Regions from separate parts of the Marinomonas sp. AWM4_232 genome, predicted to be linked through region 1. Evidence: predicted binding sites of a transcription regulator. Region 1 holds the regulator's gene; the other holds the start of a gene.
The links. The regulator sigma-54, encoded in region 1, starts transcription at its own class of promoters, with help from an activator protein. The targets are predictions, from matches to a motif close to TGGCACNNNNNTTGCTNT.
Positions count from the first base shown of each region.

Region 2: the regulator sigma-54 is predicted to act here: its motif matches at 4,553-4,570, upstream of flgB (flagellar basal body rod protein FlgB).

Region 1 covers NZ_JBSWTA010000001.1:4,030,511-4,045,568, forward strand. Annotated here, with positions in the region: gene ACXAC1_RS19115 (Nif3-like dinuclear metal center hexameric protein) at 1-575, opposite strand, end outside; gene ACXAC1_RS19120 (S1C family serine protease) at 574-1,641, shown strand; gene ACXAC1_RS19125 (SRPBCC family protein) at 1,638-2,177, opposite strand; gene hisD (histidinol dehydrogenase) at 2,187-3,497, opposite strand; gene hisG (ATP phosphoribosyltransferase) at 3,504-4,142, opposite strand; gene murA (UDP-N-acetylglucosamine 1-carboxyvinyltransferase) at 4,144-5,406, opposite strand; gene ACXAC1_RS19145 (BolA family protein) at 5,425-5,661, opposite strand; gene ACXAC1_RS19150 (STAS domain-containing protein) at 5,772-6,044, opposite strand; gene ACXAC1_RS19155 (MlaC/ttg2D family ABC transporter substrate-binding protein) at 6,046-6,669, opposite strand; gene mlaD (outer membrane lipid asymmetry maintenance protein MlaD) at 6,669-7,130, opposite strand; gene mlaE (lipid asymmetry maintenance ABC transporter permease subunit MlaE) at 7,133-7,912, opposite strand; gene ACXAC1_RS19170 (ABC transporter ATP-binding protein) at 7,912-8,706, opposite strand; gene ACXAC1_RS19175 (calcium/sodium antiporter) at 8,871-9,827, shown strand; gene lptC (LPS export ABC transporter periplasmic protein LptC) at 9,831-10,409, shown strand; gene lptA (lipopolysaccharide transport periplasmic protein LptA) at 10,393-10,908, shown strand; gene lptB (LPS export ABC transporter ATP-binding protein) at 10,913-11,638, shown strand; gene ACXAC1_RS19195 (RNA polymerase factor sigma-54) at 11,716-13,200, shown strand; gene ACXAC1_RS19200 (PTS sugar transporter subunit IIA) at 13,213-13,662, shown strand; gene ACXAC1_RS19205 (HPr family phosphocarrier protein) at 13,673-13,942, shown strand; partial or broken gene mgtE (magnesium transporter) at 13,947-15,058, shown strand, end outside.
Region 2 covers NZ_JBSWTA010000001.1:748,329-763,386, reverse strand. Annotated here, with positions in the region: gene ACXAC1_RS03695 (methyl-accepting chemotaxis protein) at 1-700, shown strand, start outside; tRNA gene ACXAC1_RS03690 (tRNA-Arg) at 719-794, opposite strand; gene ACXAC1_RS03685 (flagella synthesis protein FlgN) at 887-1,363, opposite strand; gene flgM (flagellar biosynthesis anti-sigma factor FlgM) at 1,382-1,693, opposite strand; gene flgA (flagellar basal body P-ring formation chaperone FlgA) at 1,802-2,491, opposite strand; gene ACXAC1_RS03670 (chemotaxis protein CheV) at 2,619-3,551, shown strand; gene ACXAC1_RS03665 (CheR family methyltransferase) at 3,589-4,422, shown strand; gene flgB (flagellar basal body rod protein FlgB) at 4,612-5,007, shown strand; gene flgC (flagellar basal body rod protein FlgC) at 5,007-5,459, shown strand; gene ACXAC1_RS03650 (flagellar hook assembly protein FlgD) at 5,468-6,172, shown strand; gene ACXAC1_RS03645 (flagellar hook protein FlgE) at 6,187-7,926, shown strand; gene flgF (flagellar basal-body rod protein FlgF) at 8,066-8,806, shown strand; gene flgG (flagellar basal-body rod protein FlgG) at 8,841-9,626, shown strand; gene flgH (flagellar basal body L-ring protein FlgH) at 9,637-10,296, shown strand; gene ACXAC1_RS03625 (flagellar basal body P-ring protein FlgI) at 10,318-11,394, shown strand; gene flgJ (flagellar assembly peptidoglycan hydrolase FlgJ) at 11,415-12,368, shown strand; gene flgK (flagellar hook-associated protein FlgK) at 12,481-14,457, shown strand; gene flgL (flagellar hook-associated protein FlgL) at 14,465-15,058, shown strand, end outside.

The DNA of each region.
Region 1 (15,058 bases):
TTAGCTGCTAGCGCTTTATTAATATAGCCCTGGGCACCACCAGTACATAACGCCACCTCTGAGATCATTTGCTCAGACACCGATTCAAAGAGCACATCTCGCCCAACGGTTTCTTTCACTAGTTGATGAAATGCTTCAGGCGCCAATGGCTGCTCTAGAGTCCCAACAACACCGATACTTTCTTCCAGAGACTTTTCCATTTCCAACGGACGCAAAGACTGAAGCCCCAAACCGCGAGCCAAATTCGCATTATTACCGACCAATAAATTCGCATCCATCGGCAAATGATAACCAAACAAATTAATATCTTGCTTAATCAACCGTGACAAACGTCGATATTTCATACCAACGATTTCTTGGGACTCACCTTTCCAGAAGTAGCCATGATGAACAATGATGGCATCTGCTTGACGCTTCACCGCTTCTTCAATCAATGCCATGGATGCAGTAACACCTGTGACAATTTTTTTTATCTCGCCTTTGCCTTCCACTTGCAAGCCATTAGGCGCATAATCTTTAAAAGAACGAGGCTGAAATAGCGCCGTCAATTTACTCTCAAGCTCTTTTGTATTCATGTTTACTCCTAAATCACTTCTCCAACCACATGTTCGAAGCCATCTAACATGGATATTTCTTGGGCTATGGGTTGGCACACTTTTTCTATTTTGGCAGCAACACCAAAAAGATAATTCACTGAGCTTTGCCAATGCTGCCGCAAAAACTGCAAATGCCGTCGTCAACATTTATACATTCACTAGCCAAGAATCCCCATTTAGCCGGAACAGCAGTCAAAAAATCACAAACCTTGGCTCTGGGGTTATTATATCGGAAGATGGCTATATTCTCACAAACCACCATGTCATTCAGGGTGCCAGCAGTATTATTGTATCGCTGAACGATCAACGCCAAACTCGAGCAGATCTCATCGGTAGCGACCCAGCAACAGATCTAGCGGTTCTGAAAATTGAACTAACAGAGTTAACACCAATCCATCTGGGCAATAGCGACTCTTTGAGAGTCGGCGATCAAATCTTGGCGATTGGCAACCCTTTTGGGATTGGTCAAACAGTCACGGCAGGTATCGTCAGTGCAAAAGGACGCGACAGCATTGGACTAAACACTTATGAAAACTTTATTCAAACAGATGCCGCGATCAACCCAGGTAACTCTGGCGGAGCATTGGTAGACCTAAAGGGCAAATTAGTCGGAATTAGTTCTGCCATCTATTCAAGTTCAGGTGGCTCCCAAGGCATCGGCTTTGCAACACCAATTAATGATGCCGTTAAGATAATGGAGTCCATTATCCAGCACGGTAGCGTGGTACGCGGCTATCTAGGACTACAGGTTCAAGAAAACTCCCCTCAAGTTGCTATTGCTTTAAACCTCGCCTCAGAAGAAGGGCTAATCGTAACGAGTGTCACACCACAAAGCCCAGCTTTTAAAGCAGGTATTCGCCCTGGCGACATATTGACCTCAATAGAGAAGCACACTGATCTAAGTGCTCATAGAGCACAACAATTGGTGTCGCAACTGACACCCGGAGAGAATGTGACCATTAAGGGATTACGCGGGACCCAAAGCTTCATCACCAAAGCTTTAGTGGAGCAACTGCCTGCAATGCAGGCAGTTGATAATAACTAGTTGCCAGCTAAAGCGGATAAACTTTTCTCTATGTTGCTTCCTGCAATATCGTTCGCGAAAAGAGCAAGGTAAGGACCTAAAAAGCCCGCATCAAGCTCACCCTCAATAATCCATCGAAGATGAGTACTACCGTCCGCGTTTGCTTTGATCAACAAAGTGTTAGGAATCGGTTTCGTTTTTTGGTTTGGCTGAACCGAAAAAGCAATAGAGTCAGTCGTTACTGAGGTAATAACCAACTCCCCTTGCTTAGTGGTTGCTTCGTCATACTGCATCAAATAGCGAGTCTGAGAAGAGATAACGCCTTCATCCGACTGAAGTACCAATTTACCCGACTCAACAAACATCCATTGAGTCCATGCACTAGAACTGTACAACCGCTCCTGCAAGAGATCATATTGCCCTGCTGGAACATCAATGCTTCGTTCGATTTTGTAGTCTGATGGTAAAAAGAAACCGATCGAAACAGCGATCAAAATAACCACTGCCGCAATGCGGGTCACTAAACGAAGTGAAATTAGCGCCTGAGTTGGCTGCATAATATTCGCCTAGCCCTTATCAATCATTCGGAATTCAGCAGACACAGCGTGCGCTTCTAGTGATTCGCCACGAGCCAATGGTGAAGCGATTTTAGCAAGCTCACTTGCCCCCTCATGAGAACAATAGATAATTGAGCTACGTTTCTGGAAGTCGTAAACCCCCAATGGAGAAGAGAAGCGAGCGGTACCAGATGTGGGCAATACGTGGTTTGGACCAGCACAGTAATCACCCAACGCTTCAGGCGTGTAACGCCCCATAAAAATCGCACCCGCGTGACGAATTTTACCAACCCACTCTTCTGGATTCTCAACTGAAAGCTCTAAGTGCTCAGCCGCCACAATATTAGCTACTTCAATTGCTTCTTCCATCGAGCCCACATGTATCAAAGCACCACGACCTTCAAGAGAGGTTTTAATAATCTCTTTGCGCGACATTTCTTCGATTTGACGCTCCATGGAAGCATGAACTTTCTCGATGAACTCAGCATCTGTACTAATCAGGATAGATTGAGCATCTTCATCGTGCTCTGCTTGAGAAAACAAGTCCATCGCAATCCAGTCAGGATTAGACTGACCGTCACTTACCACAAGAATCTCAGACGGACCTGCGATCATATCGATACCACAAGCACCGAAGACCATGCGCTTAGCCGTTGCAACATAGATGTTACCAGGACCAACAATCTTATCGACTTTAGGCACTGTCTCTGTGCCGTAGGCCAAGGCAGCAACAGCTTGCGCACCACCTACGGTGATAACTCGGTCAACCCCAGCAACGTGAGCTGCCGCCAGAACGATATCATTCACAACATTATCTGGGGTCGGAACAACCATTACGATCTCACCGACACCCGCAACCTTGGCTGGCATAACATTCATCAGAACAGAAGAAGGGTAAGCAGCCTTTCCGCCTGGCACATATACACCGACGCGATCCAAAGGCGTAATCTGCTGACCAAGCACCGTACCCGTAGATTCTTCATACTGCCAAGAAGGTTGAATCTGACGTTCATGGTATGATTTGACACGCTCAGCAGCTTTCTGAAGCGCCTCAACAATCGCCCCATCAACACGGCTCGCCGCTTTCGCTAACTCATCTGCTTCAATAACCAATTCGGCCGCAGTTTGTACAGAACGGCGATCAAAGCGGTTCGTCAGCTCAACCAGTGCCGCATCACCCTCGGTACGAACACGATTTACAATTTCTTCAACACTTTTCTGAACACTTGCGTCAGACACGCTTTCCCATGAAAGCAGCTGATCTAGGTCCTTACGAAAGCCCTCATCTTTTGATGAAAACTGTCTAATATTCAATTTCATAAACGTCTAAGCCTCAGCTGAAACTGCACCATTCAACATATCTAAAATAGGCTGAATGTGCTCATACTTCGTTTTATAAGCTGCTTTATTTACTACTAATCGGGTACTGATATCTGCAATCAAATCACGAGCTTCAAGGCCATTAGCGCGTAGCGTATTACCTGTATCTACAATATCTACGATTAGATCAGCCAACCCCATAATCGGTGCAAGCTCCATCGCCCCATAAAGCTTGATAACATCCGCTTGAATACCTTGCTCAGCAAAGTACGCTTTGGCCGTTTTAGTAAATTTCGAAGCGACTTTTAAACGGCGATTCGGTAGATCTTGCCCCTGAACTCCAGCCGTCATTAAACGACACTTAGAGATTTTCAGATCAAGTAACTCATAAAGATTCTTCGTATTCGCTTCCATTAAGACATCTTTACCCGCAACACCGAAATCGGCTACGCCATGCTCAACATAAGTCGGCACATCGGTTGCGCGCAAAATCACCAGCTTAATGTTTTCGTGATTGGTATCAAAAATAAGCTTACGGCTTTTACTGATGTCTTCTAGCGGATAAATATTTGCTTTCTCAAGCAGAGGAAGCGTCTCTTTCAATATGCGCCCTTTGGATAACGCAATCGTTAAGGTTTCGCTCATGTTAATTCAGAACCCTTGAAATCTTTGCACCCAATGCACCAAGCTTTTCCTCGATACACTCATAACCACGGTCAATGTGGTAAATTCGGTCAATCTTAGTGTCCCCTTCTGCAACCAATGCAGAAAGGACTAACGAAGCAGACGCACGTAAGTCAGTCGCCATAACTGGCGCCCCTTTTAGCGCATCTTTGCCGCGTACAATCGCCGTATTACCGTTCACTTCGATGTCAGCGCCCATGCGAACCATTTCGTTCACATGCATAAAGCGGTTTTCGAAAATATTTTCGATCACACTACCAACGCCCTCAGCAACAGCATTTAATGCCACAAACTGCGCTTGCATATCAGTTGGGAAAGCTGGGTATGGAGCGGTTGAGATATTTACAGCTTTAGGGCGACGACCTTCCATATCAAGCTCAATCCAATCATCGCCACACGTTACCTTAGCACCCGCCTCTTCTAATTTAGACAGTACCGCTTCTAAACTGCTGACATCAGTATCAGTGACACGCACTTTGCCACCAGTAATCGCACCAGCAACCAAGAAGGTTCCTGTTTCAATACGATCAGGCATAACGGAATAAGTCGTACCACCTAGGCGTTCAACACCCTCAATAGTAATGGTGTCTGTGCCATGTCCTGTAATTTTTGCACCCATCGCAATAAGGCATTCTGCCAAATCCACCACTTCGGGCTCACGTGCAGCGTTTTCTAGGATAGTAGTACCCTCTGCCAACGCTGCAGCCATCAATAAGTTTTCTGTGCCCGTCACTGTTACTTTATCAAAGAAAATACGAGCACCTTTCAAACGACCATCTACGCTGGCAATAATGTTGCCGTTATCGACAACAATATCTGCACCCATTGCTTCCAATCCACGCAAGTGGAGATCAACAGGTCGACTACCAATTGCGCAACCACCTGGCAATGACACAACAGCACGACCAAAATGCGCGACCAAAGGCCCCAAAACAAGAATGGAAGCACGCATTGTCTTCACAAGTTCGTATGGTGCGTCACAGTTATCCAATGAAGAGACATCTAACTCAACATTCATGCGCTCATCAACCACAACACCACATCCCATGGAGCCAAGTAGCTCTAACATAGTGGTAATGTCATGTAAGTGAGGAAGATTTTTGATCGTGATAAGATCTTTAGTAAGCAGTGTCGCTGCAAGAATCGGCAAAGCAGCATTTTTTGCTCCTGACGCTCGCACCACACCATTCAGAGTGTTACCGCCAGTAATTAGCAATTTATCCATTCATTTCTCTCTTAATTTTTAAAGACTTGCAAATTGAGCTGGTGTATACGTTTTCATCGTAATGGCATGAATTGCACCAGAAGATATTGCGTCTTGTAAATGAGAGTAAACAAGCTGCTGTCGTTTCACTGCGTTTAGGCCTTCAAAAGCCTCAGCAACAATTGTGATTTGGAAGCTGCAGTCAGCACCGTCAGTCGTTACCTGGCTGCCTTCAATTTTTGATTCTAATAAAGCTTTCACTTCGGAGGCGTTCACAAAAACTCCAATTTCTATTCAATGTTCTATGACAACTATTGTACCCCAGCCAACTCAGAATTTGTCAGCTTTATAACGCAAAAACAGGAGTTTCCTCCTGTTTACGTTTTCTAGTCGAACTGAAATATCTTCTGTACACCATAGAGTTTAAACATTTCTTTAAACTCTGCTCGACAACCCAATAAGGTCAGAGCCTTGCCAGAACGCCTTATTTCAATCAACAAGGCAATAATTGGGGCATTCATTGACTCTAGTCCAGAAAGATCAAGGGATTGATCGCTTGAGTACTTCACCCCAACCAAACTTTTCTTAATCTTTAATAATTCAGTCGCATCATAGCGTCCCACTAAACGCCAAACAGCATCCGCTGTCTGCAACTCCATTTTATTCCCCTCCAGACGCCAATGAAGATTGCCAAGCTGCAATAGCTCGATCAATATCATTACCATTCTGCTGCATCATCACCCCGAACTGCTTACGAAAGGTCAGACCGAAGTTGATGTTATTGATCACCACGTTGCTTAACATCCATTGCTTAGCAGATTTAGGCTCCATGTAAAACGCAATATCAACAGGACTACCATCGCTAAGCTGAAATTTAGCGTCTACACGTACTTCGCGTCCTGGTTTTTGTCGTGCCAGCGGCAAAACCGTCAAGCGGCTTGGGTCAAAGTCTATCACCGCAGCACTGTATGTTTTCAGCAACGTACTCTCGGTTACAGAGACAAACTCACTAATCTGTTTTGGCGATGCTTGGCGATAGTACTTACCCATTACTTTTTTAGCTAAATCATCAAAATCCACAACCGGCGCTATGATTTCCCTCATAACCGATCTCAATTTCTGCGGATCACCCTCAAGAACATCTCGCTGATCCACTATTTTGGTCTTGAAGCCACCTACAACTCGAAGCACCTCTTCTCGAGCACCCTCAGGGTTTACGGCAGCAAATGTGTGCGAAACCCACAATAAAGACATCAAAAATATACCAATGGCTTTAATACGCATTACTCATCTCCCCCTGCACTCATTAGAAATTGACCAATCAGGTTTTCAAGAACCAGTGCAGATTGAGTATCGTAGATTTCATCTCCATCTTTAAGCACGTCTTCCTCAGCCCCAATTGAAATTCCTAGATATTTCTCACCAATCAAACCACTTGTCAGAATTGCGATAGCACTGTCGGTAGGAATGTTATCTACTGTAGCATCAATACTCATCGTCACTTTAGCCATGTAGTATTGCTTGTCATATTCAATACTCTCTACTCGGCCTACGGTCACCCCAGCGATGGTTACTTTAGCCCTATCTGTCAGACCACCGATATCATCAAAGTGTGCTTGTATCGTATAGCCGTTAGATTTCTCATTAAATGCTAATCCACTGACCTGCATGGCGAGATAAACAAAAGCAATCACACCAAATAGCATAAACAAGCCGACTAAAACGTTTGCTTTCGCATCCTTCATTATCAAAAATCTCCAAACATTGCTGCGGTTAGCAAAAAGTCTAACCCTAAAATAGCCAATGACCCCAACACCACAGTTCGGGTCGTCGCACGACCAATTCCTTCTGAGGTTGGCTGACAGACATAACCCTGGTACACAGCAATCCATACGATCGCGATAGCAAATACCAAAGACTTCATCACACCATTCATGATATCGGTATTAAAGTATACGGACTGCTGCATGCTGCTCCAAAAAGAGCCTTCATCCACTCCAAGCCACTGCACTGACACCAGCATCCCAGCCCAAATTCCCACGGCTGAAAATATTATCGCTAGAATGGGCATACAAGTTACGCCTGCCAATAACCTTGGCGCAATAACCCGTCGTAGCGGATCTATGCCCATCATTTCATAACTGGATAACTGCTCAGTTGTTTTCATCAAACCAATCTCAGCAGTCAAGGCTGACCCTGCCCGCCCAGCGAACAGCAACCCTGTTACCACAGGTCCCAATTCACGCAGCAAGGTTAAGGCAAGTAGCTGCCCCACTGCCGACTCAGAGCCATAATTGGTCAATATGGAATATCCCTGCAACGCGAGCACCATTCCAATAAAGGCACCTGAGACAATAATAATGATCAGCGACAGCACACCAACCGAATAAATTTGTTTAAAGTAGAGCCTAATGGCCTCATCCCAGCGAACAGGCAATCGAAACAAAGATTGAAATAGAAAAACACCTGCCTGCCCCACCGACTCGATGTATTTGTGTATGGCAAGATATATTGTCTTCACTGACACTAAGCCTCTAACAGTTGTGTTTCATAATTAGGTGCAGGGTAATGAAAACCTACAGGCCCATCTGCTTGCCCTTGCAAGAACTGAACAACCCTGGGATCTGAAGACTGCCGGACCTCATCAGGCGTACCCGCTAAAATGACTCGTCCTGCCGATAACAAGCAAACATGATCGGCAATACTAAGCGACTCTTCAACATCATGAGACACCAAGACACTGGTTATGTTCGCAGCACGATTAAGACGTTTAATCAATTCCACTAACACGCCTTTAGAAATAGGATCCTGACCCGCAAAAGGCTCATCATACATAACTAGATCAGGATCTAATGCGATCGCTCTTGCTAGCGCAGCTCTGCGCGCCATACCGCCAGACAACTCAGCTGGCATTAGATAAGCTGCACCACGCAAACCAACACTTTGCAATTTCATCAGCACAATATCGCGTATCATCGCCTCGTCAAAATCGGTATGTTCCTGCAGTGGTAAAGCGACATTTTCGTAAACACTCATATCACTAAATAACGCACCACTTTGAAACAACATGCCCATTTTTCTGCGCGCCTCAAACAGCTCTTTCCTGGATGCCTGCGCCACATCTAGACCAGCCACTTCTACAGAGCCCGAGCTAGCTTCAATTTGACCACCAATCAAGCGCAAAAGCGTTGTTTTCCCTACACCGCTTGGCCCCATAACTGCAGTAATTTTGCCCTTTGGTATTTGCAAGGTAATGTCTTCGTAAATAGCACGACCACCTCGATGAAAGGACAAATTCTTGACGTCAACATAGACTTCCACTGATGACTCCTTGAATTAAAATCGAACGGATACTAGCACCGTAAAAATGTAAAAGATACGCCATCAAAACCAGCTTGTAACGCCAGCCTCTTGAAATCCTTCAATAAACCACATTAAATGGTGCGCTTTACGATCCTCTCTCACTGTCTTTAGGTATTTAGCGAATGCTCATGTTTTCCTTAGCACTGATTACTGGCCTTATTTTACTCGTTATCAGTTCAGACAAATTTATTGAACACGCCGCATTAGTTGCTGAAAAGCTTAATGTAAGCCCTATTGTTATTGGTATTACATTAGTTGCTTTAGGTACCTCTGCTCCGGAAATGGTCGTGTCGACCATTGCCGCATTAGACAATGCACCAGGCATTGCTGTGGGGAATGTCATTGGCTCAAACATTGCCAACATTGGTTTAGTTTTTGGCGCAACGCTATTGTTGGCCGCTGTTCCGATCAATGGCAGCTTAGTGAAGAAAGAAATCCCTCTAGTCCTTGGCGTCACTCTGCTTGCAGGTTTTCTCATGATTGATCAACACCTATCTTTTATTGATGGTGTAGTGTTGATTATTGCCTTTATTGGCGTCCTCTTCCTATTGCTAAGAAATTCAAAAAACTTAGAGGAAGAATTAACAGGCGATTTACCTGAAGACGATGGCGGTAGCGTGGCGCGCTCTTTGTTAATTGCCGCCATCGGCTTAGCCGTTCTTATTGGCAGCTCTAAGCTACTAGTATGGGGAGCCATCGGCATTGCCTCAGCATTAGGAGTGTCTGATTTAGTCATCGGCCTCACCATTGTCGCGATTGGCACCAGCCTACCAGAATTGGCAGCTTCCATTACTAGTGTACGAAAAGGACACCACGACATAGCAATCGGCAATGTTTTAGGCTCCAACATATTCAATTTAGCGACAGTACTTCCTTTACCTGCATTGATTGCACCGGGCATCATTGAAAATACGGTAATTGAACGAGATTACTGGTGGATGTTTGGTTTTACCCTTTTATTTGCATTTGCTGTTATCATCTACTCAAAGCACCGCACAGCAAGCATCCCTCGATGGTTAGCATTGCCACTTCTAGGCGGATACGGTGCCTACTTGTACCTGTTAGCAATCTCTGGCTAGATCATGCAAACATCAATTAAAAAGTTTTTTCGACACAAAGGCATCGCTGGCTTTCTAGCCATCGCCCTTGTATCAATAGCGGTTTTCTTTATTGGAAACCGCCCAACACTCTACATATTGGACGAACAAAAATTATCTGACGCACCTGACTTTTTCTTGGAAGACGTCACCGCTCGCTCTTATAACCAAGATGGCAAGTTACAAGAAGTACTGCAAGCACAAACGGCCAACCACTACCTTAGAAATCAAACCACGCTAGAGCTTCCGGTCGTGACCCGCTACACAGAAAACTTAAAATCTGTTACCTCTGCAGAAAACGGCCTATTAAATGATCGAGAAAACACGGTCACATTCAATCACAACGCCAAAGTAATTCGCTACGCAGACAATGTTGAGACTGGTCGCATTCATGCGGATACACTAGTTTTCAACAACGACGACCAAACGATTATCAGTCATGGGAACAGCGAACTCATTACGCCTCAAGGCACTACCAAATCTGCTAGCATATTTTTCAATCTTACTGACAATACCGCAACCTTAAATGGAGGCGTTTCAGGACACTATGAAGTTTCAAAGTAACAAACATCTTATAGCTTGGGGACTAATCAGTCTCGCAAGCAGCGCTGCCTACAGTTTGCCAAGCGATCTTTCACAACCAATTAATATTGAGGCCGATAAAGCAGCATTTAACCAAAAGGAAGGCACTGCTAACTACAGTGGAAATGTTGTCGTCATTCAGGGCAGTATTCGAATAGAAGCACAATCTCTCACTATCAACACAAACCCCGAAACCGGTGAGTTTGAGTCATTAGCCGCGAAAGGAACACCTTCACTATTTACTCAACAGCTAAATGAAGCTGGCGATCAAATGAAAGCAACTGGCAACACATTGAATTACAACGTTGCGAACGGGCAACTGGAAATCCATAAAAACGGCTACCTCCAGCGCGGCGAAGACGAAATTTCAGCCGACTTTATTCATTATATATTGAATAACGGCACTTTTAATGCTGAAAACCGTGGTAGTGGTCGCGTTAACATGACCCTGCAACCCGTCCAAAGCGAACAGGCAAACTAGACACATGGCGATTCTTGAAGCAAAACATTTAGCCAAAAGCTATAAAAAACGCCAAGTAGTGAAAGACGTTTCACTAGAAGTTCGTTCCGGCGAAGCTGTCGGCTTGTTAGGACCTAACGGTGCAGGTAAAACGACTTGTTTTTATATGATCGTTGGTATGGTTTCAAATGACCTAGGCGGCATTTTCATTGATGGCGAAGATGTCACCAAAGACGCCATGCACAGTCGCGCTCAAAAAGGCATTGGTTATTTACCGCAAGAAGCCTCTATCTTCCGTAAAATGACAGTAGAAGATAACCTTCTCGCGATACTTGAGACGCGAAAAGATCTCACTAAGGCAGCACGTATCGCTAAAATGGAAAGCCTACTTGAGGAGTTCCACGTCACCCATATTCGCAAAAATCTAGGTATGGCTTTATCGGGCGGCGAACGACGCCGCGTAGAAATTGCACGCGCTCTGGCCATGAACCCTAAATTTGTCCTATTAGATGAACCTTTTGCCGGTGTCGACCCAATATCGGTTGGTGATATAAAAGGCATCATCAAACACTTACAAGCCAGTGGAATCGGAGTACTGATTACGGATCATAACGTTCGCGAAACATTAGACATTTGTGATAAGGCTTATATCGTTGGCAATGGCCGTATCATTGCATCAGGCGAAGCCGAGGCCGTTATAAACAACGAACAAGTTAAGAAAATCTACCTAGGCGACGACTTCAAACTATAAGCCCCCTTATTTTTCCTATGAAAAGGGAGTACTATGCACAAGTCATTCCAAATACTTAATTATAAAAGAGTTGCGCTATGAAGCAGTCCCTGCAACTTAAAATCGGACAACAGTTAACCATGACGCCACAACTGCAGCAGGCAATTAAATTGCTGCAGTTGTCGACTCTTGATTTGCAACAAGAAATTCATGAGTTTCTTGAATCCAATCCATTATTGGAATTGGACGAAGAAGAAGGTTTTCAAACTGAGAGCGATTCACGTCAAACTGAGCTTAGTACGTCAGGCGAATCCAATAACGAAAGCTCCGAAATCAGCTCCGAGACACCTCAGCTCGAGTCTGAGTGGACGGAAAGCATCCCTAACGAACTGTCTATAGACAGCAATTGGGATGACACATACCAAAATTCTGCAGCTGCAGCTGATACCCCAGCTTTTGAAGGCGAACAAGATCTCGACGGCAGAAATGCTCTGTCCGAAGACATGCAAGACCACTTAATCTGGCAGCTTAATCTGACTCATATGTCAGACCGTGACATTGAAATTGCTTATGCAATTATTGATAGCGTGCAAACAGATGGCTATCTATCAATGAGCTTAGAAGAGATTTTCCAGGCTTTAACCGTCGAACTCGAAGATCTAGAGCTTGATGAAGTGACTGCCGTGCAACACCGCTTACAACGCTTCGATCCTGTTGGTGTTTGCTCACAAGATTTACGTGAATGCCTGCTTGTACAACTGGAAGCTTATCAAGAACACCCTCTTTATCGAGCGACTTTTAGCGTGGTCGATCAACACCTTGCCTTGCTTGGCAACAGAGACTACGCGCAACTTAGCCGTAAGACCAAGCTTAAAGAAGAAGCACTGAAAGAAGTTATCACCCTAATTCAGCAACTCAACCCGAGACCTGGGTCGTTGATTGATACCAGTGAAACAGACTATGTTATCCCTGATGTTACCGTGAAGAAAAACAATGGCGTTTGGCAAGTAGAGCTAAACAACGACGCTCTGCCACCGGTTAAGATTAACGAAACCTACTCGGCTATGGTGAACTCCAAAGCATCAAGCGATGATATTTCCTATATAAAAAATTCTTTACAAGAAGCTAAATGGTTTATGAAAAGCCTACAGAGCCGCAACGAGACTTTACTAAAAGTTGCTAGCTGCATTGTATCGAAACAAGTTGAGTTCTTTGAAATTGGCGAAGAAGCCATGAAACCTATGGTTTTGCATGACGTTGCCGAAGAAGTAGGTATGCATGAATCCACTATTTCACGTGTTACAACGCAAAAATACATGCATACCCCCCGAGGCATTTTCGAACTGAAATACTTCTTCTCTAGTCATGTAAACACTTCATCTGGTGGCGAGTGTTCGTCCACAGCCATTCGTGCCATGATTAAGAAGTTGGTAGCAGATGAGCCACCTAAAAAGCCATTAAGTGACAATAAACTAGCAACTATTTTAGCCGACCAGGGCATTCAAGTTGCTCGACGCACTGTTGCAAAGTACCGTGAAGCGATGAACATTCCGCCATCAAACGAGCGGAAGCGACTGATTTAAAGGCCAGCAAATATGTCAGTTAAAAATTTAGTAAAAACAGATCTAGTGTTTGCGAAACAACAGATCTCTAGTAAAAAACGATTGTTAGAGCAGTTAGCCGAATCAGTTAGCGATCGACTACACTGTAACGCAGATGAAGTTTATGACGCCCTGCTCGGACGCGAAAAGCTGGGCAGCACAGGCATTGGCAATGGCATTGCGATACCGCACTGCCGTCTTGAGCAAGTAAACAGTGCTACGCTGGTATTAATGTCACTAGAAGAGCCAATTGATTTTGACGCAATTGATCGACGTCCCGTTGACCTAATTTTTGCCTTATTAGTTCCGCCACATCAGTGTGACGAGCACTTAGCCACTCTCGCGCAGATCGCGGAACTAGCACAAGCAGAACAGAAGTTAAATCAATTGAGAGAAAAACAAAACAACGAAGACTTGTTTGAAGCGTTTAACGCTTTACTGTAAGGACACCCTCATGCTGGAACAATCAGTCGAAATTATCAATAAATTGGGGCTTCATGCTCGCGCGGCTGGCAAGTTGGTAGAAACAACAAGCCGATTTACATCTGACATCACGATCGAGAAAGAAGGCCGAAACGTTGATGGAAAGAGCATTATGGCAATGATGATGCTTGCCGCTGCGAAAGGTACGACCATAAATGTGAAAGTAAACGGAGAGGACGAGGCCGCAGCAATGGAAGCCATCATCGAACTTATTAATGATCGATTTGGAGAAGGCGAATAGCCGAATGAGCGATCAGTCCACTTTAGAACACTTACAGACGGTTGCCGAATCTCTTGAATCCGGCGCCACCATGCAAATTCGTTATTTGCTCAATGGTGCTCTACCTGCACAGGACGTTGCTCGCCTTCTAGAATCTTCCCCCCTAAAGAGCGTAAACTTCTTTGGGAACTGATTGATCATGCTAATCAAGGAGATGTCTTACAATACGTCTCAGAAGAGATTAGTGTTCAATTCATGAAGGACATGGATACCGAGCGTTTATTAGCGGTATCTGAACACTTCGACAATGATGACTTAGCAGACATCCTGCAACAGCTTCCTGAAACCTTGGTTAAGGAAGTGCTGGCCTCCATGACCGCACAAAATCGTGCGCGCATGGAATCCTTAATGAGTTACTCTGAGGATTCGGCCGGTGGCTTGATGAACACCGACACGATAACGATTCGGCCAAATATTACTATCGATATCGTGTTCCGTTTCCTACGACGACACTCGGAACTCCCAGAAATGACTGATAACCTATTGGTTGTCAGTAGATCCGATCGCTTTCTGGGGACTCTCCCCCTGCGCAAACTCCTAGTAGCCGATACGGACACCATAGTCCGTGACATCATGGAAACGGACTGTGATGTCATTTATGCCCATCAAAGCGCCGCCGAAGTTGCGCAGCTTTTTGAAAAGATGGACTTGGTCTCTGCCCCTGTCATTGATCCGGAAACAAAAAAACTACTTGGTCGCATCACCATTGATGACGTCGTAGACGTTATCCGAGACGAAGCAGAACACTCGATGCTACAAATGGCTGGTTTAGATGATGACGAGGACACCTTTGCCCCCATCATGCAAACCACTCGACGTAGGGCAGTTTGGCTTGGCATCAATTTGATTACTGCATTTATTGCTTCTTACGTTATTGGTCTTTTCCAAGACACACTAGATAAAGTCGTTGCACTAGCGATTTTAATGCCGATTGTTGCGAGCATGGGAGGCATTGCAGGCTCACAAGTCCTAACACTTGTAATTCGGGGCATTGCCTTAAACCAAATTGGCTCATCGAATGCTAGATGGCTCTTGAACAGAGAGGTCGTCGTTGGCTTGATAAATGGTGTATTATGG
Region 2 (15,058 bases), 3.3 Mb from region 1:
TCAGAATCCTGACTTTTGGTCAAAGTTAGCTAATGGCGAGCTATCTCATGGGCGTTTTAAACGTATCGATAAAAGTGGCAACGTGCTGTGGCTCCAAGCAACTTATAACCCGATCTATGATGACAAAGGTCGAGTTCATAAGGTGATTAAATTTGCATCGGATATCACCGAGCGAGTGAGTCTAGCAATGAGCGCTGTAGACATGGCCGCTGCAACATCGGAACAGACGAGCCAAATCACCTCAAATGCTGTGCAAGTTCTTAGTGAAGCAGTTGATACGTCACATAATATTGCAGAGCAGGTTTCTGAGGCGACACGTGTTGGTGAGCAGCTTATGGAGCAGTTTAAAAGTATCGCCGACATTGTTGTGACTATCCGCTCAATTGCGGATCAAACCAATTTGTTAGCGCTAAATGCAGCCATCGAAGCGGCTAGGGCAGGGGATGCTGGACGAGGCTTTTCCGTGGTGGCTGATGAGGTACGACAGCTTGCGAGTAATACGTCTGACGCGACCGCAGAAATTACAAAAGTTGTGGACTTTAACCATGAGCTGATTAAGCAGATTGATACGGCATTGACTGCAGTATCAGGTATTGCCATGCATGGGGAAGAAAGTATTAGCAATGTTTCCAAAGGTTTGGAAGAGGTCAGCCAAGGGGTTGAGCAATTTGTGCAAATGGTGGAAGCGATGCGCCCATAGCTGTGTAAATTTAAAGAGTGGCGTCTCCACCAGGACTCGAACCTGGAATAGCCGCTTAGGAGGCGGCAGGTATATCCCGTTTACCTATGGAGACACGCCACAAGGATTATATCAGCGATATGTTATCAGGCAAGCCAAAGTTCTATAGCTGGCTGTTCTATAAAGGAATTTATGGAAAAGAGAGACCTAGGCACGGCCAATGGTATGTTTGCTACTGACTGGTCTGGTGTTACCGCTAGAGGTATAGACTTTATTTTTACGGTTATGGCCCTGAAGCATTTCGAACAACGTTTTGTTGCGTTTTTGTAATGTAGACAAAACCCGAGCGTTGGTTTGGTTAGCTTGTTTGCACACCTTCAATAACTCGTCGCATTCTGCGATGAGTAATTTAACGTCTTCCATGTTGTTTTGCTGATCAAGCCAATCAAAGAACTGTTTATCACTAGGTTGCTTGGGGTGTAAAACTCCAAACTTTATTAGCATGCTTTGACGTTTAGCGTTGGCACTATCGATTGCATCAAGCAACGATTTTTTTTCTGAAGCTAGTTGAAGTATATCGTCAGGTGTGGCAGTGGCTAGAGCGCTGCGCTCACGCAGGAGAACCTCGGACAAATGTTCGAGGTTCTCTTTGATTTGAATAAACAGCGGGGCAAGCGGAATCATGAGAAGATCCTAATTGAGTTAGGCAAACAACTCATCGATCGAAAGCATGCTGCTTGCTAACTTTTCGGTGTCAATCTTGTATTCACCTGCAGCAATGGCTTGTTTGATTTGTTCAACTTTATCCATATCAACCTCAGATTCATTATCTGAACCTTTTACTTGCAGCGATTGCGCAACGCTGCTCAACTGAACAGTATCTTCTGCTAAGGATTCTTTGCTGTTTACTGAGTTCGACTGTGAAGCGTTATTTGCTTCATCTTTTTGAACTCTATCGTTTTTGTTTGTTGATAGGGTAGGCTGAGTACCTACACCAGAAATATTAATAGCCATGTTACTTGCCTCCAGAATTAGTCCGCTAATTCAGTTATCGGTCTTACAAGCCTAAACTTTAATAAAAAGTTAAGCTATTTTTAACTGAAGATAGCAAGTCTTGATTTGTTAGTAGTTTACTAAAACCTCTGAGTCGCTGACAACTTTTCCGTACACAATTCGACCAGAACTTGTGTTTTTGACACGTATTTGCTGCCCTTCTACGCCATCCTCTAGGGCTGTGCCGTTCATTCTTACTGAAATGTTGTCGCTTTGAGCAACGATCAGGACACGACTTCCCTTTTTAACTAGATTTGGCAGCTCGGTTAATTGATCTGTTAAGAATGTATTAATCCGTATGTTGCGTGCGGCTATCAATCCATAAGGAGGATTGGCAATAGTATAAAGGTGCCCTCTGATGTTATTGAGGTTTGTTTCACCAATGACGGTGTTTTTTTGGTTGATGGTGCTACCTCTTGGAATAGGGGTAATGGCTTTGATTCCTTTCACGAAGATTTCTTGAGTAACAGGAACATACGATTTCCATGTTGGTGAAGAGCAACTGATGCCATATGATGTTCTTGATGTTGCTTCGGGACGTTGATTTTCTATGCTAATAGGTTGTTGGCAGTCTGGTAGGTAATTCAATGCCACTTTGTTCTGAATATAAATATTGATTCGAGCATTCGGGTAGATTGATTGTAATCTTTTGTATTCAACCTGTTTAATAAATTGTTCGATTTGGGTTTCTATTTGTGACGCACTACTCCAACTGGATAAAAAAAAGAGTAATATGGCTATAGGCTTATTGTGACCCATCGGTAATCTCCAAGGATATCGACTTGGGTTAGTAAAAATAACAAAATCACTCTATCATTTGATGAGAGATTTTCATAACAATAGGGTTTCTCCCTGTATAACAGAGCGCAAATTTTAGGAGGCTTTTATGGCCGGAGTTCTCGAGAGCGTAAACCAGCGTACCCAACTCGTCGGAGAAAACCGTCTTGAATTATTGCTTTTCCGCTTAAACGGCAAGCAGATTTATGGCATCAACGTTTTTAAAGTTAAAGAAGTGTTGCAGTGCCCCAAATTGACTAGCATGCCCCATAGCAGTCCTGTTGTACGAGGCGTTGCGCATATTCGTGGTGGCACCATCCCCATTCTGGATTTGGGGCTGGCCACTGGCGCCAGTCCAATTGAAAACATTGAACACTGCTTTGTGATCATTACCGAATACAACCGCCGTATTCAAGGTTTTTTGGTTCGCGGTGTTGAGCGCATTGTGAACATGAATTGGAGTGATATTCAGCCGCCACCAAAAGGTTTATCTAACGATAACTATTTGACTGCTGTCTGTCAGGTTGAAAAAGAAATGGTTGAAATTATTGATGTAGAGCAAATCCTTTCTGAGGTTGCTCCAACGCGTCAAAATATTTCTACGGGTATCGTGACAGATGATATTCAGGAAAATGCGAAACAGCATCATATTCTGATTGTTGATGACTCTTCTGTAGCACGTAAGCAGATTAAGCGTTGTATGGAAGATGTAGGCTTTGCTACAACTGTTTTGTGTGATGGCAAAGAAGCGTTAACTTATCTACAAAATTTGGTCGCAGATGGAGTTGATGTAACCGAGCATTTTTCTATGGTTATTTCAGATATTGAGATGCCAGAGATGGATGGTTACACATTGACGACAGCTATTCGCAATGATAGCCGTCTTCAAGACCTATTTATCTTGTTGCATACCTCTTTAAGTGGTGTGTTTAACGAAGCGATGGTGAAAAAAGTAGGAGCGGACGGCTTCCTAGCTAAATTCCAACCTGACGAACTTGCTAGGATCGCTATTGAAACGGTTGCGGCAACCGAAGAAGCGTAAGGTTTCTTATGTCAGTGATCCGCAGTAAGGAGTGTGCATGCTAAGTAGTTCAGGTTCGATCTCTCCTCAAGGTTATGACCGCTTTCGAAAGTATCTTGAGAAAGAGAGTGGTATTTCCTTAAGCGATAATAAGCAATATCTTGTCGCAAGTCGCTTAGGCAAACTGTTAGAGCGAGAGAAGTTCACGAAAATTGAAGAGTTGGTTGCCGCACTCGAACGAAGCGGACGAGTCTCCAAGCTTCGTGAAGAAGTGATTAATGCCATGACGACAAATGAAACGTTGTGGTTCAGGGATAGTCATCCTTTTAAAATTTTGAAAGATGTGATTCTTCCGCAAATGGATAAGCGTCCAGTTAGAATTTGGTCTGCAGCGTCCTCTACAGGACAAGAGCCTTATTCGATTAGTATGATTCTTGAAGAGTTTAAGCAATCCAAACCAGGGATGTTAAAAGCAGGTGAACGGATCGTTGCAACGGACATTTGTACAAATATTCTTCAACATGCCAAACAAGCCGAGTATGACAGCTTAGCTATTGCCAGAGGATTGAGTCCAGAGAATCAAAATCGCTATTTCGATAAGATTAATGATGCTGTATGGAAAGTGAAGCCTCATATCTCTTCAAGGGTGGAGTTTAAACATCTAAATTTGATTGATTCGTTCACAACGCTTGGAAAGTTTGATGTTATTTTCTGTCGTAACGTACTGATCTACTTCACTGCTGAAACTAAGCTAGATATTCTTAAACGAATGCATGCATCTTTAAATCCTGGTGGTTATTTATTCTTAGGCGGATCTGAAGCGCTAAGTGGGTTGTCTTCTATGTTTGACATCGTTCAATGTCACCCCGGTATTGTTTATAAAGCGAAATAGCTTACACGATATTTTTTGCTATCTTTAAAAACGGCAACTTACTTTTAAGTTGCCGTTTTTTGTTTGCCGCCTATTGCCAGTTTTGAGTCTGTTGTTTTCTAAGGTGTTGATATTTAATGTTTTTTATTTCTGGCACTTATTTTGCTTTATTAAGCTCAAATAAGTTGTTGCTGTCGAAATGAGGTGTTTATGTCGATTTCTTTCCAAGATGCATTTGCGGGACACGATCAGATGTTGCTGTTTCGTACTGCACGTGCCTCTGTGCTAGCAAACAACATTGCCAACGCAGATACGCCTAACTATAAGGCACGTGATATCTCGTTCGAATCAATGTTGTCAGCGGAACGAGATCGTATTCAGCTAGCTGGTGATGATGATCAGCATATTGCTGGAGAGAGCTCATTTGCTAAAGATGATGACTTGCTTTATCGAAATGGTAGTCAGCCTTCTTTGGATGGAAACACAGTTGACATGCAGCGAGAGCAAGCAGAGTTTGCGCAAAACTCATTGCAATTTGACACCAGCTTTATGTTTTTGGATAGAAAAATCAGCGGCATGAAGAAAGCGCTGACTGGAGGACAATAATGTCGTTAAGTAATATTTTTGCCATTTCCGGTTCAGCGATGAGTGCTCAAACTGTCCGCTTAAATACGGTTGCCAGTAACATTGCCAACGCTGATAGTGTGGCCAGCTCTGCCGATCAAACCTATCGTGCTCGCAAACCTGTGTTTCAGCAGATGATGACTGATGCTTTGCGTGAACGTGGTTGGAATGCATCGGATGATATTACTTCTGGAGCGTCTGGCATGGGTGTTCAGGTGGCCGGAATTGTTGAATCGGATGAGCCGTTAGAGCCCCGTTATGAGCCAAATAGCCCGATGGCAAACGAAGAAGGTTATGTTTTTTATCCGAATGTGAATCCGGTCGAAGAGATGGCCGACATGATGTCTGCTTCGCGTTCGTTTCAAACAAACGTTGAAATAATGAACTCTGCTAAAAGTATGATGCAGAGAATGTTGACCTTAGGTCAGTCCTAAGGGGGTGAATGATGTCTGATATCAACACAAACTCTGCATTATCTAGCTTGATATCCCAATACGGGACCGATGAAGCAAAGGCAAAATCTGGAATAACAGCGACAACCAGTACTGAGAGTGCTGATGGTTTAGCCAATCAGGATGTGTTTTTGCAGCTCTATATTGAGCAGCTTAAAAATCAAGATCCAACTGAACCGCAAGATACAGGTGACATGGTTTCGCAAATGGCTGAATTTAGTTCATTGGAGCGTCTCACAAATATGGCCTCAGAGATGTCTAATATGACGGAAGCTCTGATGTCTAACCAAGCATTAACTGCTTCAACATTGGTAGGAAAATCAGTATACGTTGATAGCGACACGGCGACGGTAACAGATGGTAGCTCAGTATCCATTAAAACGTCATTTCCAGATGATGCCCAAACAACGACTCTAAACATCTTAGATGCCAGTGGTGAAGTTGTTAAATCGGCCACACTTACTGATGAGAATTATACATGGGATGGTACGGATAATGACGGTAATGTTGTAGAGAACGGTGAATATACGTTTAGTGTGACGTCACGCAACGCTGATGGTGAGGTGACAGAGTTAAGCACTCAAGTTCCGGCTAGAATAAATAGTGTCACTATTAATGGTTCAGACGGAACAACTTTGAATGTTCAAAATTACGGCAGTTTAGCACTTAGTGACGAGATTGAAATCGTCAGTTAGCGGAGGAAATAATTATGGGTTTTAATACAGCACTGTCAGGTATCAAAGCGTCCGCTGACTATTTAAGCGTGACTGGTAATAATATTGCTAACTCTGATACAACTGGCTTCAAGAAGTCTCGGATAGAATTTGGTGATTTATATAATACAAGTGTAGTCGGGGCTGGCAGTAGTAATACGATTGGTAGTGGCGTCAGTGTCAACAACATTGCTCAGGAATTCTCAGCAGGTAATATTTCAAATACGGATAATAATTTGGACTTAGCCATAGATGGTTCAGGCTTCTTTGTTGTTGATCAGGGCGGGACTCAAACATATACACGGGCTGGCGACTTTAAGCTTGATTCTGAAGGCTATCTAGTGACAAATGATGGTGGTGTGGTTCAAGGCTACAATGCTGTCGATGGGATTATTGCTGGGGCTTTAAGTGACCTTCAGGTTCCAACAGAACGTATTGCGCCAGAAGCCTCAACAGAAGTTGGGGTCGAGCTAAACCTAAACTCTGAATCTGAAGACGTGCCTGCATACATTGGGTCGACATTTGATCCGGGCGATCCGGATACTTATACCTATACGCAAACGGCCAATACAGGGGGGGCTACACCTCAGGCTGTCACACTGTATTATGCTAAATCTGAATTGCCTAATACTTATCAGGTATACGCTACGGTAGACGGTGAGCAAGTAGACCCAGCAACCGGAACAGCTTACTTGGCAGATACCTATGTCACATTTGATGATGCCGAAGGTACTTACTCCGAAGCCATCACGGGCACTGCTACTCCTTATGCTCCGTTATATGTCGGAGGAACTGAACCGACTGCAACGTCTGACCTAGTCGATCCAACAACGGTCAATGCTATTACTGTGGCTGGTGTAACGTTTGATTATACTGGCGGAAATGAAAACTATCTTGAACCTGAAAATGTTGCTCGAGAAGCATTTGATCCGGCGGACCCTGAGACGTACACCTACGGAAATACCAACACTATTTATGATGCGTTGGGAGAGAAGCATACGATCGGCTACTACTTTATTAAACAGGGCGAAGACAATACTTGGGAAGTGAAAGTAACCGTAGATGGTGAAGTGAATAACCCTGTTGAGCAGCCCGTTATTGATCCTGCAACTGGTAATCAGGCAACGGATGCAGCCGGGAATTTACTGTTTGAAACGGTGCCTTATTTAGCTGACGATACCGTTGTGAAATTCGATAACGAAGGCAATCTAGTGGGCGCATACAATGGTTTTTTCCCATTTGCAACCGCGAGCCCGACTCAATTAAGTATTGTCGGCTGGGACCCAACAAACGCTCAGGCGGAGTTGGCCATCGATTTTTCTAACAGTACCCAATATGCACTGACCAGCTCGGATCGTTTTTCTCAAGACGGCTTCGCTGCGGGAGAATTGCAAGGTGTTAGTTTTGATGAGGATGGAATGTTAGTGGCTAGCTATACAAACCAGCAAACGGCTGTGCTAGGGCAAATTGCATTGGCTGTGTTCGATAATCAAGATGGCCTTACTCCTGCCGGAAAAACTGCATGGGTGGCAAGCTCTGACTCAGGGGCGGCAAATGTCGGCAAGCCGAATACTGGTACATTTGGTAGCATTCAAGGCGGCGCTCTTGAGGAATCCAATGTGGATATTACTGAAGAACTAGTGGCATTGATTGAAGCTCAGCGTAACTATCAGGCTAACTCTAAGACCTTAGAGACTGAAAATACTGTCACTCAGACGATTATAAACCTACGTTAATCATTATTAGCGATTAAAAAGCCCAGCATATGCTGGGTTTTTTTATGCCTGAAAAACGCAATTTTCAGACTTGGCACACTATTTGTTACACACTATTTATTATTTGTTTTAAATCCGTTTTTAATCGTGGGTATGAAATATGGATAGAGCGCTGTATTTAGCAATGAGTGGTGGTACGCAAGTCATGAATGCCCAAACTATTCATGCAAATAACCTTGCCAATGTTTCGACCACAGGTTTTCGATCTGATTTTGAACAAGCTCGATCTATGCAGGTCAACGGTGATTTTTATCCTTCACGTGTCTATGCCATGACGGAGAATCCTGGTACTAACTTTGAAATGGGGCCTCTACAAAATACCGGACGCTCAATGGATGTTGCTATTCAAAACAATGGTTTTATTGCCGTGCTGGATGGTAGTGGGCAAGAAACCTATACCCGTGCTGGAGATCTTCAGTTGACACTTTCTGGTCAGTTGGTGACAGGTACGGGCTTGCCTGTCATGGGGGCTGCGGGACCCATTTTTCTCCCTCCTTTAGATGATCTTGATATCAGTGAAGATGGGACCATTTCCATAATTCCCCAAGGTGGCGACGGCACTCAGATAACCGCTTTGAACAGAATTAAACTTGTGTCCGCTGAACCTGAAGCTTTAGTAAAAGGTGATGATGGCTTGATTCGAACAAAAAGTGGTGAGCAATTACAACAGGATAATTCAGTTCAAGTGGTTTCAGGGTATCTAGAAGGCAGTAATGTTAATGCGGTTGAAGAAATGACCAGCATTATGGAGTTGTCTCGACGATTTGAAATGAACATTAAAGTTATGAATACGGTGCGTGAAAATGAAAACGCATCGGCGCGAATTCTTGAACGTAGTTAATACAGCTACGTGATTCAGAGATAAGGAGTACGATATGCATTCAGCTCTATGGGTTGCTAAAACAGGTTTGTCTGCGATGGACAAACAATTGGCCGTTATTTCGAATAACTTGGCTAACGTATCGACCACAGCATTTAAAAAAGACCGGGCGGTATTTGAAAACCTGCTGTATAAAACACTGCGTGCGCCAGGTGGTTTGTCTTCACAGAATACCGAATTGCCGTCAGGGCTGCAGTTAGGGGCTGGTGTCCGAGTAACAGGAACTCAAAAGAATTTTGAAGAAGGCGACTACAATATTACGGATCGACAATTGGATGTAGCGATTCAAGGCGGTGGTTTTTTTCAAGTACAGCAACCTGACGGTACTATTGCTTACACGCGTGATGGTCAATTTCAGCTCAATAGCGAAGGTACTATAGTGGATTCCACTGGCTTGGTCTTAGATCCTGGCATTACGGTAGATCAAGATGTCGTTGAAATTACCATTGGCGAGGATGGCGTTGTCTCTGTTCTTAGGGGAGGTGCGACAGATACTGAACAGATAGGGGTGATAAATATTGCCACTTTCATTAATGCTTCTGGTTTGAATTATTTAGGTAGCAACCTGTATCAAGAAACAACCGCAAGCGGAGCCCCTGTAGTTGGTGAGCCAGGGACTGATGGTCGAGGTTATCTGAGCCAAGGTATGTTGGAGTCTTCAAATGTGAACTCTATAGAAGAGTTAGTGAATATGATTACCACACAGCGTGCCTATGAGATGAACTCTAAGGTGATTTCGGCTGCTGATGGTATGTTGAGCTTCGTTAACCAGCAATTATAAAGAGCCATTTATGCGTTTATTATTTGCTTTTATCCCAGTTGTTTTAGTTGGTTGTGCTGCGGTCGAACCCGCTCCGGTTTCTGACGATCCATACTACGCGCCAGTAATTCAACCATCTGTTCAATATAGTCAAAACAGTGATGGTGGAATTTATCAAACGGGAATGGGAGATGTGTTTTTTGGTGACAAGAAAGCGCGTCAGATCGGTGATATTCTGACCGTTACCCTGTCCGAAAGTACAAGTTCTACCAAGTCGAACGCTGCTTCAGTGTCCAAGTCTTCCTCGGCCACAATTCAAAACCCTACCATTTTAGGTATTCCTGTAGGGTTGGATACTAGCTTACCGGGCATGAATAGTGACTTTTCAGGTAATGCGAACGCTAATCAAAGTAACAGCTTATCTGGTAGTATTACCGTAACCGTTTATGATGTTTACCCAAATGGGCTGCTGGCCGTTCGGGGTGAAAAGTGGATAACATTGAATCGTGGTCAAGAGTACATCCGTTTGTCAGGCTTGGTTCGTGAAGCGGATATCAGCTCTGATAATACAGTTGAATCAACGCGTCTTGCAGATGCAAGAATTGCCTACTCTGGAACTGGTGAACTAGCGTCAGGAAGCGAACAAGGCTGGTTAACAAGAGCGTTGAATACTAGTTGGTGGCCATTTTAATTACTACGTGGATTCTAGTGTATGAAAACCCTGATCTTAACACTCTCTTTGCTTTTATGGGGAGGGCTTGCTTCGGCGGAGCGCCTTAAAGATATTGCAAGCGTAGAAGGTGTGCGTGATAACCAACTTTTTGGCTACGGTCTAGTTATAGGTTTGAATGGAACGGGGGATGATACGGATTTCACCAATCAAAGTTTCATCAGTATGCTGAACCAGTTCGGCATTAATTTACCAGATGGGGCGGATACGGATTCAGATAATGTGGCGGCGGTATCATTAACGGCTACGCTTCCGCCATTTTCGAAACCAGGCCAGACTATTGATGTAACCGTTTCCTCTTTGGGGAATGCGAGTAGTCTTCAAGGTGGTACACTGCTGCTGTCAGCTTTAAAAGGGGCGGACGGGCAAGTGTATGCCATTGCTCAAGGTAATCTTGTTATAGGTGGTTTGGGGACTGCTGGTGTTGATGGTTCCCGCCAATCAATTGCTACGCCAACTGTGGCAAGAATTCCAAATGGTGCGAGTGTGGAAAAGGCGGTAGCGAACAGCTTCAACCGTGGTGATACTCTTACCTTCAACCTTAATCGACCAGACTTTACGACTGCAAAACAAGTAGCGGATAAGATTAATAGTTTGCTGGGTCCAGGTGTCGCTCAGTCTCTTGATGCTACATCAATTCGTGTAACGGCGCCGCGAGATCCCTCGCAACGGGTGACCTTTCTGTCGATTCTTGAAAACTTAGATGTTGAATTAGGTCGTGAAAGGGCGAAGATTGTTGTCAATTCACGTACAGGCACCATTATTATTGGTCAGGATGTCACCGTATCGCCTGCGGCAGTGACGCATGGCAGCCTTACTGTGACGATTAATGCTAACCCGGAAGGTGATTTTCCTGGCGCGGGCCAAGCGTTGGCACCTCGTCAGGGACTTGAAACAGACGAAGGTAGTGGCCATATGTTTGTTTTTAATCAGGGGGCATCTTTAAATGATATCGTTCGAGCTGTTAACCAAGTTGGGGCGGCACCGGGTGATGTGATGGCTATCCTCGAGGGATTGAAGCAAGCGGGTGCGTTAAATGCCGATTTAGTCGTTATTTAGACTATGAGCGCGGAGGAATCATGAGCCGAATCGATAACAATGCTTTTTTTGCAGACTTTAACTCTCTGGTAAGTCTTAAAGCGCAAGCCCAGCAAGACCCTGATGCAGCATTAAAAAAAGTGGCTCAAGAGTTTGAGTCGATCTTCATCAATATGATGTTTAAGAATATGCGATCTGCCAATGAAAATATTGGTGGAGGATTGTTTGATAGCGCTCAAACAAAACAATACACCGAAATGATGGATTCGCAATTGGCCCAGTCATTGGCTAACGCTGGTGGTATAGGTCTGGCTGAATCACTGATTAGACAACTTCAGGGTAATGGGAAAAGTTTGTCTTCGAATGAGGGTAATGAGCTGGGTTCAGAGGCAAACTTTCTACGTAATTTGTCGACTCTCGATGCGGAAAGAGTCCGTGCCGTGGCGAAGCGGGCTGCACAAGACTATACCGAGTCTGCGCAACAAGTAGTGGATGCAGCCAAGTTAAAAGCAACAGATGTTGCGTTTGATTCTCCAGATAGCTTTGTGCAAACGCTATGGCCTCATGCGCAAAAAGCAGGGGAGCAGCTAGGAGTTGATCCCAAAGCTATCTTGGCCCAAGCCGCTTTGGAAACGGGCTGGGGAAAATACCCGATTGCAAAAACCGATGGCAGTCCCAGTTATAATTTGTTTGGTATCAAAGCCGATCATCGCTGGTCTGGAGATAAGGCTCTGGTGAGCACATTGGAGTTCAAGGATGGGGTAGCTCAAAGGGAGAAGGCAGCATTTCGTGCATATGACTCTTTTTCGCAAAGCTTTGACGACTATGCTGATTTCTTGAAAAACAGTGAACGATATCAAGAAGCATTAGAGGCTGGCGATAATGCGGCAATGTTTGCCGCTTACCTGCAAAAAGGTGGCTATGCCACAGACCCTAACTACGCTGATAAGATTACTAATATTCTGTCGAGTAAGTGGTTTAAAACCCTTCTATAACAACATCTTGTGTGAGTTTTCAGCTCTCTCCTCTAGTTTTGGTAAAGTTATTGCATCTCAAGTCGATATAGAAATATGCGCGCTAGCGTTTCGTGTCTGAGAGGTTAATAACATGGCGAGTCTTTATTCCATAGGTTTATCTGGGTTGCAGTCGAGTACGGCTCGAATTACCACGACTGGTCAAAACACAGCCAACGTAGATACGGAAGGCTACAGCCGTCAAACCACTGCAACAGTGAGTCAATCAGGCGGTGGCGTTTTAATCCAAGATACTGATCGTATTGTGAATCAGTACATCAATCAGCAAGTTTGGTCTGACACCTCTAATTACAATTTTTATGAAAGCTATCATTCTATGATGACGTCTTTTGATTCGGTTATCGGTGAAGACAGTGTGTCTATTAGTGATTACTTAGATAATGCTTTCAGTGCATTGCAAACAGCGAATGCGGATCCAACGGATACTGCCGCCCGTTCCAATGCTTACTCAAACTTTAAGCAATTAGCCTCACAATATAACGATCTAGCAAATTACATCTCAGACCAAAGAACGCTCGCTAATGAGGAGCTTGAGAGTAATGTGTTGTCTATTAACAACTTGACTGATCAGATAGGTAACTTAAATGCGCAGATATTTAAACTTGAATCTACGACAGGAAGCGCTGCCAACGAATTGCGAGATCAGCAAGAGCAATTAGTCAAAGAGTTATCAGAATATTTAGATATAAAAGTTAGTTATGATGATAGTGAACTGATGACAGTTAATCTCGCCTCGGGTCAGCCTTTAGTTCTTCAAAGTAGCAATAATGAGCTGCGCTTGACATCCGATACCAGCAACCCTGATGGTGAATTGGGCATTGAGCTCGATTTTGGTAAGTATGAATTAAATATTCCGACAGATGAATTGGGCGGGGCAATTGGTGGCCTGGTTGAATTTCGTAATGAATTTATCACGACTGCAGAACGTATGCTTGGTCAGCAAGCATTGGTATTTGCCGATGTGATGAATCAGCAAAATCAACTTGGTTTGGATGCTAATGGTGACTACGGTATCAACCTTTTTTCAACTTCAGAGATAGAGGTTACTGCAAATACTGAAAACAGTGACGAAAACTTCGGTATTGATGTGCGTGTAACGGATGGAGCATCTAGTGAGATAACTACAGATACGTATGAAGTCGAGATGATGTCTCCAACTACATTTAAACTAGTTACTTATGATTTGGACGGAAGAATTAAGCGCGAATCGAGTATAGTGGACACTTCCACTGCAACTCCTACTTCTAGCGGCTATTTCCAAGTCGATGGTTTTGGGGTAGAGATTTCATTTGACTCATTGCCAAACTACACGGAAGGAGATCGTTACCAGTTTGCTCCAACTAAAAATGCTGCGGAGTCTATTAAAATGACGGCTCGCTCAGGTGATTATTTAGCTCTTTCGGCACCAATTGCTGTATCAAGTGCTAGTACTAACCTTTCGGATGTGACTATTTCAATCTCGTCTATTACTAATACAGACTTTACGGATTCGGCATTTACTGCTTCTGGTGGGCTATATAGTGCGGCGCCTCAGACCTTGTACTTTACTGCTAGTGATGCGGTCGAGATAAGAGACGGTAGCGGTACAGCATTGGCAACTTTGACAGGCATTACGGATTACTCAAACTTATTAGAGCAAGCTGGGCTTGCTGAAGATGCAGGTTATGATATTAGCTTAGATGGTCCACCAGATGCTGGTGATACTTTTACTATTGCTTTTAACTCTGATGGTGAGTCTGATAACTACAATGGCTTAAAGTTAGCGAACTTGCAGAGTGAGAATACTGTAGAAGGAAGTCGGTCTTTTACAGAAGCGTTTTCATCATTGGTGACAGAGGTCGGTAGTTTAACGGCAACGTTATCCACCAATATGGACGCGAGTGAGACAATAATGAATAAATCGATTGCTGCTCGAGATCAAGTCTCTGCTGTTAGCTTGGATGAAGAGGCAGTTAACTTGTTGCGATACCAGCAGTCGTATACAGCGTCAGCTCAGGTCTTGTCTGCTGCTCAAAGTACATTTGCAACGCTGATTGGTGCGTTAGGGTAGGTGATATATGCGTGTTACAACGAACTTAATTTTCAATCAGTCTTCACTATCGATGCAAAAGGCGAATGAGCGCTATTTAAAAGTTCAGGAAAAGATTGCTGAGCAGTCTGATATTGTAAGGCCAAGTGATGACCCTAATGGTGCTGGTCAGTTATTGCGCTATGACGCCGATACTAAGCTGCTAGAGCAGTATGATCAGAATATGACCCTAGCAAGAAACTCCATTGAATACGAGTCAGTTGCGTTAGAGAGCCTGAATAGTACATTAGATGAAATTAATGTGCGCTTGATCCAAACAGTGAATGGAGCAAACTCTCAAGACGACTTAGATACATTAGCGGGTGAAATGGAGTCTTTGTTGGCTTCAGTTGCCGACTTAATGAATTCTAAAAATTCAAATGGGCAATATATTTTCTCAGGCACAAATTCGAGCTCACCTGCTTTTATCAAAGACACAAGTGGGAAGTACGTCTATGCTGGCAACGAAGCTCAGCAGATGTCTCAGATAGGCGATACCATTTCTATAGCGACAAATGACTCTGGAAAAACAGTGTTTCAAGATGCTTGGACTCGTAATACGGTAACGGCTACCTCTTCAGTG